One region of the Paenibacillus sp. LRG-1 genome, then DNA from elsewhere that is predicted to be linked to it. Evidence: riboswitches for the same ligand, from Rfam matches in the RefSeq annotation. Region 1 holds a riboswitch; each other region holds the start of a gene.
The links. Region 1 has a riboswitch for cobalamin ahead of ACUUJN_RS07110 (ABC transporter substrate-binding protein). Riboswitches for the same ligand answer to the same signal wherever they lie in the genome.

Region 1 (3,283 bases):
GAGGAATTTCCGTGGGGGCTAACAACGTGCGAGCCGCCGTATCTGCCCAAGCCATAAAAATAGCTCCACCGAGCGCAGATAATGGAACAATCATCCGGTAATCAGGCCCTGTCACCAGACGAATGATATGCGGTACAACGAGTCCCACAAAGCCAATCACTCCACATACCGAGACAGCGGCTGCTGTCAGCAGCGTGGAAATGATCAGAACAGATAGCTTCGTCGCATCTACATGAACTCCCATGTGAGCCGCCTGACGTTCACCCAAAGCCAAAATATTCAGCACACGTGCCCGGTTCCATAGAAATACCAGTCCTATGACCACATAAGGTAAAAGGATTCCTGTATATGACCAACCGCGCAGGCTAAGACTTCCCATCGTCCAGTACAATATTTCATTGACCGTCTCCTTCGACATGGCTGTCAGAAAGGAAACAACCGCCCCCAGAAAGGATTGCATCACCACACCCGACAAAATGAGACTTTGTGTCGGAATTTTTCCACCTTCCCGTGCCAACGTCAGCACCATCCACAGCGTCAGCATTCCGGTCGTAAATGCCACTAGCGGCAGCGTCCATATGCCAACAAATGAAAATTGAAGGCCCCAATAAATCAGTACTGCCGCTCCTACCGAAGCCCCCGAGGATACCCCCAGTGTATACGGATCAGCCAAAGGATTACGCAGCACACCCTGAAATCCGGCTCCCGCCAGCGCCAGCGCTGCTCCTACCAACATTCCCAGTAACACTCGTGGCAATCTGACCTTCAAAATAATTTGCTCTGAGGATGTATTCCAATCCGGTGTAAACGTATCGCCTAACCATGGAAGGTGGTTAACCAGAATGCCCGTGATCTGGCTGACCGGAAGCTTGGCCGAGCCGATGCCAAGACAGAGCAGTAGCGTCAGTAACAGCAGGACAAGACCTGTTCCTCCAAAGCCGATCAGTTTACGGTTCATTTGAAAATTTCAGGATACACGCCCTTGGCCACTTCCTTGAGACCTTCCGTTACGCGTGGACCCGGACGACTAATCAAATTATCATCCACGGCAAATACCCGGTTGTGGCGAACAGCCGATATTTGATCCCATCCACTGCGAGCTTTAATGATTTCGCCGAGCGTTTGACCAGTTTTGTCGTCCTTGACACTTTTGCTGTACAAAATCACGTCAGGGTTCGCAGCAATAATATTTTCCTCACTAATTTGGTACCACCCCTTCTGCGTGGCGCCTACATTTTCGCCGCCCGCCAACGTAATCAGCTCGTCCATAAACTCGCCTTTACCAACTGTCCAGCCTGGTGAAAACTCGACGTATACCCGCAGCTTCTGACCTTTACCGATATTTTTAATTCCTTCTTTCACTTCAGCTACATCTGCTCTCATCTTGTCAGTCACCGCTCTCGCTTCTTTCTGATGATCGGTGATTTTCCCATACAATTCGATGTTAGCCATGACATCTTCAACTGTCTTCGGTTCCGTTTTAAAAATCATAATTCCCATGTCGCGCAGCTTGGTCGTAGCCTGTTCACTAAGTGATATCCCTGCAAAAACGACTTCCGGGTTAGCAGCAATGATCGCCTCTTCGTTCGGTTTCATAATACCGCCCACTTTAGGCTTTTTCGTAGCTGCTTCCGGGTAATCAGAGTAGTCGGAGACGCCAACAATTTCCTTATCCAGCCCGATGGCGAACAGCGCCTCGGTTTCTGCCGGGGAGACGGAAACGATTTTATCCGGCGCTTTTTTGAATGTAAATTCCTGTCCTGTTGTATCCTTAACCGTGAGTGGGTAAACTGTTTTGCCCGGAGGCTCTTGTGCGGTTACGGTCTGTCCCGGCTGCTGTGAAGAATTCTGGTTCTCTTTATTTTCAGCATTTTTCCCATTAGCTCCACATGCACTCAGCACAACTGCCAAAATCAGAACCAATAGACCTGTTGTCCAAACCTTTATTTTTTTTCCTGCCATGATTTGCACCCCTTCATAAAAAATCGTTAAGAGCGTTACTTGAACATCATCAGATATCTTCTAAATCCAGCCTTCTTTTCCTATCAAAAAAACCCCGCATCCTCATATCAGGACACAGGGGCCACGTTAGCGCAGATCGTGCGCAGGCGGCAGCTTCTTTCCGCATGGACAGTCACTGCGAACACGTCATCCTTTCCTCGAAGGACTATGGTGACAGGCGGACGGGCAGGTATCCTGACTTATGGTAAAATGCATGTCCTGAAATTCTTTCATATGCTTAGTAGCACATAAAGCAGGACTAACGGGCATGTTTCCATTTACAGTGGCGGGACCGCGCCGGACTCACACCGACTTCCCTTTTAACAGCGCAGGCAAGGGAAACCATAGTTTCATCACGCTGCGCCGACCTCGTCTGCTGGATATTTGATAAGTGGTAGTCAAGCCGTTCTTTTACTTGATGATTATAGGTTAAAAAGAGGCGGCTTACAACCCAAACAGCCTCTTTATCCGCAGGTGTCTAACCTAATGAGGAAGCATTTCTGCTATGTAATTGTGCCGTCCTGCCAGCCTCAATTGAATCCTAAATGCTTCTCCCGGCTTCGGATTCAAACTCCAAAAATCATGGCCCGGTATCAGCATGCAAGCTAACTGACGAATTACGCCACCATGCGTAACGACCAAAACAGAGGGTGGCGCAGCAGTCAAATCCATGGGTTGAACTTCCATAGCAACACGCCATTCATACAGAGAGTCAAGAAATTTCCGTAGACGATTCACAAAATCTGCCCAAGACTCTCCTCCAGGAGGGGTTATCCGTTGCGGCTCATCAATCCAAGCGCGATACAACGACACATCCTTGAGCATGTCATACGTTTTTCCATCCCACTCACCAAAATGAAGCTCTCGCAGACGTGGTTCCATCATAGGAGACATAGTAGATAGGGAACCTCCAGACGTCAATTCTGATTCCGGCACAATGATCTGCAAGGTCTGGCGACATCGCATTAAATCGCTGCAATAGATTCGAGCAAAGGACTGCCCTTGCAATTTTTCTTGCAAAGGCTTTAATTCCTGCTCTGCTCCCGGTAGCAAACCTAAGTCGGAGTGTCCTAGATATCGACGTTCCTTGTTCCATAAGGTTGTGCCGTGACGAACTAACACAAGTTCCATGTCCCAATGCAGATCTTCTTTAGCATCATACGGCACCTTATCCTCCTGTGAGTTCGGACTTTGTGCGTATTCTACTGTCCTTTTTGCTGCTATATCTTGTTTCAAGATCATGTCACTTCCTGCTCGATCATTATTCAGTGTGTCACTCCTC
Region 2 (3,283 bases), 2.1 Mb from region 1:
CTGCACAGTCCATTGTGGAAGAAGGGATTGATCGAGTCGTGTTTCCAACCGAAGAGCGCATGGGCGCGATGATGGTGGAGCTGGGCAAATATTTTGAACATAACGATTCGGTGCATGGCTGTGGTCTGAAGATCGTGAATGGTCATTGAAATGAGATAGAAATTATAAATGCAGTATGCTAAAAAATGAACTTATATTTTGGGATACAGAGTAAAATAAAGATAAGGGCCTACGAGGTCTTTATCTTTTTTTGTTGGACATGCATCGACAAAGATTTTTGTTATAGCGAAAATGTTTATCTAATATAATGAATAAGTTTCGATGCATGATACTTAGGACAGGAGCTGAGACGTTAATGAATTCTATTTGCGTATTTGCCGGGTCCAGACCTGGACATTCATCGGTATATGTTGAGGCTGCAGGCAAGCTGGGGGAAGCCATGGCTCGCCATCATATCCGTCTGATCTATGGTGGCTCTAGCAGGGGGCTGATGGGAGAGGTGGCGGATGGAATGCTGGCGGGTGACGGTCAGGTCACTGGCATTATGCCCACCCTGTTATTTGATGCAGAGATCATTCATCGGGGAGTTACCGAATTTATTGAGGTAGCAAGCATGCATGAGCGTAAAGCGGCAATGAGCGAGATGGCCGATGCGTTTATCGCCCTTCCGGGTGGCTTGGGAACCTTCGAGGAGCTATTCGAGGTATTGTGCTGGGCGCAAATCGGGATTCATCGCAAGCCGATTGGGCTGCTGAATGTGAATGGATATTTTGACCCGTTAGTAGAAATGGTGCGTCATAGCGTGCAAGAAGGGTTTACCGGGGCTGAGCATCCAGCGTTATTAAGTATCTCTGCGGACCCGGACGAATTGCTACATATGTTAAAAAATAAAGCAGAGAACTTGAAATAAAGCGTTTTTCATGCTTGCACAACTGATTGAGGCAAGGTTATGATAAGACCCATAATCAAATAGCGGACAGACAAGGTGCCTTTGCGGTTGAGCAAAGGGTAACAGGGAATCGGGTGCAAATCCCGAGCGGTCCCGCCACTGTAAGGAAGAGGATTTTTTAAAATGGTCACTCGTGAAAAACGGGGAAGACGAAAGAATCCGTTGATGCCAAGCCAGGAGACCTACCTTGATCTGTATGCACCGTTAACCTTCGCGGAGAGGATGGGTGTACGAAATCAGGAAATCAGGCACACGTTGCTTTTTCCATGTTGGCTAGAGGTTTGCGTGGATATGAACGTGCAGCAGCGTTTGAAGCGTAAACAGTCAGATGGAAAACAACGGCAGGCTGGAGGAAGACAAATAGTGTCTTCTTACGCTGTTTGTTCGTCTGATGAGAGATGCGTACATAGAAACCCCATCCGGGCAGGATGGGGTTTTTTCGAGTTACACGATGTACATAAATCATTGAAATAGATAGCATAGCTGCCCTGAAAAGGATGAATAGGAGGAGCACGATGAGCCCATTAGGAAAATTGCTGGTGATTGGATTTGGACCAGGAGATATGGAACATATCACAAAACGGGCGCTGGATGCGCTGGCCGAAAGTGAGGTCATTATCGGCTACAATACCTACGTTGATTTGATCCGTCCGTTGTTGAACGGACAGGAGATTGTACGCACAGGAATGACAGAGGAAGTGAGCCGTGCACAGGAGGCGGTTCGCCAAGCAGAGATGGGCAAGAAGGTAGCTGTCATTTCCAGTGGAGATGCGGGAGTCTATGGTATGGCAGGGCTGGTGTATGAGGTGCTGATGCAAAAAGGCTGGCGACGCGAGGACGGAGTTGAGGTAGAAGTCGTACCGGGGATTTCGGCTATTCAGTCCTGTGCTTCACTGTTGGGGGCGCCAGTTATGCATGATGCGTGCACGATCAGTCTGAGTGATCATCTGACCCCATGGGAAACGATTGTGAAGCGCGTAGAAGCAGCGGCTTCGGCCGATTTTGTGATTGCATTATACAACCCGCGCAGTGGTCGGCGTACCCGCCAGATTGTGGAGACGCAGTCCATTTTGCTGCGTTACCGCGATCCGCAAACTCCAGTCGGGTTGGTGAAAAGTGCTTATCGTGAACGTCAGCAAGTTATTGTAACGACGCTGGAAGATATGCTGAACCATGACATTGGGATGCTGACGACTGTAATCATCGGCAATTCCTCGACGACGGTGTATGACGGCTTGATCGTGACTCCGCGCGGATATCAGCGCAAATACACATTAGATGCGACCGAGCAGGCACTCAAGCCGCACCAGCGTCTCCGCACGGAAGCGGAGCCGTGGTCGCTGGGCGCACAAGAAGATACACCGCAGGCAAGCGCAGCCCCGACTACGCCCGCTGGACCCTCCGCGAGCGGCGCTGCGGTTGCGACGCAGGCACGCCCGCAAGCGATGGCTGCCGTGCAGGCAACGACTGCTGTGCAAACCGGCGCAGCCCCGGCATCGCTGGCGGCAGAGGCACTAAGCCGCCTCGCTGTAGGCGGCAAGCTGCCTGGCGTAGCCAACGCTCGCTGGAGCGGGCAAGCGCCTACCGCCGAGAGCACCGCCGGAACGTCAGCGGTGGCCGGAGCGGGGGCCGCGTCCGGGATGGCGACAGGCGGCTTTGGCAAGCCTGCGCTATTTGAGGTGGGTGTTTCCCCGGGTGTGGGAAACAAGAAGTTCACCGCTCGCCAGATGGCGCTGCTCGCCGAGGTAGCGGGTGATGACGGCGAGCTGGAATACTCGCCAGATCATCAGATCGTGCTGCGCGTGCCGTGTGCAGACCCCGAGGAACTGGTCGGACGGCTGCGGGATGAACGATTCATTGTCATGCCGATTGGCGATGTGTTTAAGGTGAAGGCGTGCGACTTCTGCAATATGGAGAAGGATGACGCTGTGCCTGTGGCTGAGCATCTACAGGTTGTACTTGGCGGATTACAGGCACCCAAGGAAACGAGTATTGCTTTGAACGGATGCGGTATGGCCTGCTATGGAGCGGTGCTGGAGGATATCGGAATCGTCTATCGCAAGGGAGGATACGACCTCTTCCTCGGTGGCAAAAAATTCGGTCGCAATGCTCATGCCGCTCAGCCCGTAGCGGAAGGAATTCCGGGTGATCAGATTACTGATATCGTGGAGAACGTCATTGCTGAATATAAGGAAAAAGGGCATCCGAATGAGCGTTTTCATAAATTTTTTAAACGTGTAGGCGTCGTTGCGGGTTTCCGGCATGAAGATGCACCAGCAACGGTAGAAGTGAATGCGGTTTGTGGTGATTAATGGAATGAAGGCCTGATGAACT
Region 3 (3,283 bases), 1.8 Mb from region 1:
GCTCTTGTTTAGTGGCGTTGTTGATCTCTGTAACCTTGTAGTCCGGGGGGAGCATAGTGGACTGTTTCTTGGTTGCGATGTCTCTTTGTTTATCTCGGCCATTTTCGGAAAATTGGGAAATGTACGTTGCGTTTTTACTGGAGTTGTAAGATACAGACCAAGTATTCATATCCTGATTTTCATCATGCAAGAACTGCATTGTATGAGTCGATTTATTGTAGAAAATTGTTTTAAGTGTACGCTCTCCTTTTTTGACTGCAGCTAGTATAAGTGGACCTTCTGGAGTAGTTGGCACTATACGATTAATGGCAAATAAATTATCGGATAATTGTTCAGTTTTTTTTGAATTTAAGTCGTACGAAAATAGTTGGTCTCCCTTATCATCCACATCGGCAGAGTAATAAATTTTGTGATCAGGTAAGGACACCAGGGAAAGTGGGTATTGAGAGGTATAAGGAACATCGGCCAGTTTGGTCATTTTTTTACTGCTTAAGTCATACGTCATGACCCGCATAACCATACCTTTATCTGTATTTTTCCCATTCACATATTCTGTATAGGTCATGGATAGATATTGGCCCTGTCCGGCTAGAGCTGTCTTTTCCCCTGATTGGACTTGTTTGGATGGGACTGATTCTGCTGATGGAGTAGAGGATGGAGAGCAGGATGATAACAGAGCTGGAGCGAGCAAGGAAACTATAAAGAAGCGATAGCTGCTTGTTTTCAAAAGGATACATCCTTTCTAAGATGAGAAATTTAGTTATATCCGACTGTGCAGTGGCGCTAAAGTTAACTCTTAAGTTGATTTATTTACTAGAGGAATTTGCTAGAGTAGTGGGCGAGGTCGTGGTATAATTTACCTTATGGATTTTGAATAGTGGTGGATGTTTTCGGACCACGGTGCAGCTTCCCGAAAGGGGGTGAAGCCGATGGTCAACCTTGTGTCGTGCTACGATGTGTTGCGTTGGATGGTTACGTTACTAAGCCTGGTGTTTAGTATTCGTAAACTTTATCGCTGGCTACGTCGAAAATTTCGGAACAAGCGAAAACCCACCGCGTAATTAGGTTGGCCCCTAACGGTGGGTTTCGTTTGCATTAACATTTAGTTATGCAGCGCGCCGTGGTGGTGATCCACAGCCTTTCAAGTCCTAGAGTCTTTGCCGTTGGCGCGGCGAAGACTCTTTTTAGTATACGGACACGATGATTATCTATATACCTAATTTTAGCACGTTCATTTCGTGCACGCAATGAATAGACATCACCTTCATTCTCGCCACATCGTTCAAATTTAAAATATTGTGCAGCATTTATTGACAAGCCTGTGACAACAAAATAAGATCGTAATGGAAAGAAATAAAGGAAGAAAACAGGTGTGAGCCGGACGACTCTATGTACGAGGTTTTGTTGAGACCATGTAGATGGTTGTTGAGCGTGTTCACTTAAAAGGGAAGTTCGGTAGATTCCGACACGGACCCGCCACTGTATACAGGCATCAGCAGGATACTGCTGGAGCTTTCAGAACAGCCACTGGAACTGTGAAGAACCGGGAAGGCCTGAAAGATGCGCCTGGAGTCAGGAGACCTGCCTGTTTTGACATCACTGTCAGACCCACGGGATGCTGGGGAGGTGGTTAGGCGTGCTGCATACGGAATGTCTGAAACCGATCCGATCCCTTCTATGTTTTTGGAGTTGGCTTCGAGGTGAGTTTTGACATTTTATAATGAAAGCATTTCTGACTGCTGATCAAGTGGTCCGGAATGCTTTTTTCGCGTTTTGCGTTAGGTTTATATGATTTTACAAGATAGAGGGGGATTCATTGAATGATTAGCAATCGTAGCAGGCGTTCATGGTTGATATGTACAGGGGTGATGCTGTTGCTGGCAGTTATGGCTCTTTCGGGATGTGCCAGCAATAAGACGTCGGATAGCTCCGGCAAGGGTGAAAACGCGTCAGCACAACAAACAGCGACAGATAAAAAGCTGGTAATGGCGTATACATGGAAACCGTCAGGCGTTGACCCGCACGGAGATAATAGCTGGGATGTGATGCGATCCGGTGCAGGTGAGACACTGGTACGTTTGAATGAAAAGCTGGAGCCTGTGGCTTGGCTGGCAAAGGAGTGGAAGCAGGATAGTCCTACAGTTTGGACGTTCAGCTTGCAGGATAAAGTCACTTTTCATGATGGAAAGAGTATGGATGCAGCAGGTGTAAAAGCGTCTTTGCTGCGCTCTATCGAGAAAAGCCATCTGGCGAAGGATTTACTGAATGTGAAGTCCATTGATGTAAGCGGCCCGCTGGCTTTGAAAATCACGACAAACCAGCCGAACGCGGCGCTGGTGTCCAATCTAGCTGATCCATCGACGATTGTACTGGATGTGGCATCGATGAAAGATGAGCAGAGTTACCCAGCGATGACAGGCGCCTTTAAAATCAAAGCATTCAACAAGGACCAATCCTTGGTCGTAGAGCGTTATGACGGATATTGGGGCGAGAAGGCACGACTGGCTGAAGCGACGATGAAGTTCATTACGGATGGGAATTCGCGCCTGATGGCGCTGCAATCCGGCGAGGTGGACGTGGCGACGGATATTCCAGTTGATAACGCAGAGGTACTGAAAAAGAACGACAAGCTACAAGTGCTGTCGGCTCCCTCCTTGCGCACCCATATGATCGTGTACAATATGGAATCGCCAGTATTCAAGGATGCGGCGAACCGTAAGGTGGTGGACAGCCTGATTCCACGCACATCGATTGTGAGCGCCGTCATGAGGGGCTTCGGTACGGAAGCAAGCAGTCCGTTCCCGAGCATTCTTCCCTTCGGTAAAGTTGAGCGTAAAGCGCTGAACGGAACGGCAGAGCAGCTGTTGACGAAGGATGGCTGGCAGAAAGACGCCCAAGGGACATGGACTAAGCAAGGCAAGCCGTTCGAGGTTACACTGCTGACTTTCCCTCAGCGTCCGGAGCTCTCCGTTATGGCTGAGGTCATCCAAAGCCAATTGTTGAAAGAGGGAATCCAGGTCAAGATTCGCAAGGTGGAAAATATCGACGAGGCGTTGACCAAAAACGATTGGGATTTTGCTATGTACAGTATGCTTACTGCTCATACAGGAGAGCCGCAATATTTTATGGACATGTTTTATTCTTCGAAAAGCGAAGCCAATGTAAGCCAGTATAGTTCCAAACCGCTAGAGAGTATTCTTAACAGCTTGAAGCTGGCGAAGGATACAGCGCAGCGTAATGCTGTGACACTACAAGCGCTGGATATCATCAATGCGGATTTGCC

Region 2: linked by a shared signal. The riboswitch ahead of cobJ (precorrin-3B C(17)-methyltransferase) and the one ahead of ACUUJN_RS07110 (ABC transporter substrate-binding protein) in region 1 are both predicted to bind cobalamin.
Region 3: linked by a shared signal. The riboswitch ahead of ACUUJN_RS25925 (ABC transporter substrate-binding protein) and the one ahead of ACUUJN_RS07110 (ABC transporter substrate-binding protein) in region 1 are both predicted to bind cobalamin.

Annotation. Positions count from the first base shown of each region.
Region 1 is NZ_CM170126.1:1,614,452-1,617,734, reverse strand. Features, by position in the region: gene ACUUJN_RS07115 (FecCD family ABC transporter permease) at 1-958, opposite strand, end outside; gene ACUUJN_RS07110 (ABC transporter substrate-binding protein) at 955-1,962, opposite strand; cobalamin riboswitch at 2,170-2,363, opposite strand; gene ACUUJN_RS07105 (histidine phosphatase family protein) at 2,485-3,243, opposite strand; gene cbiB (adenosylcobinamide-phosphate synthase CbiB) at 3,282-3,283, opposite strand, start outside.
Region 2 is NZ_CM170126.1:5,605,233-5,608,515, reverse strand. Features, by position in the region: gene ACUUJN_RS24855 (uroporphyrinogen-III synthase) at 1-149, shown strand, start outside; gene ACUUJN_RS24850 (LOG family protein) at 356-910, shown strand; cobalamin riboswitch at 968-1,153, shown strand; gene cobJ (precorrin-3B C(17)-methyltransferase) at 1,465-3,261, shown strand.
Region 3 is NZ_CM170126.1:5,847,533-5,850,815, reverse strand. Features, by position in the region: gene ACUUJN_RS25930 (hypothetical protein) at 1-727, opposite strand, end outside; cobalamin riboswitch at 1,400-1,603, shown strand; gene ACUUJN_RS25925 (ABC transporter substrate-binding protein) at 1,821-3,283, shown strand, end outside.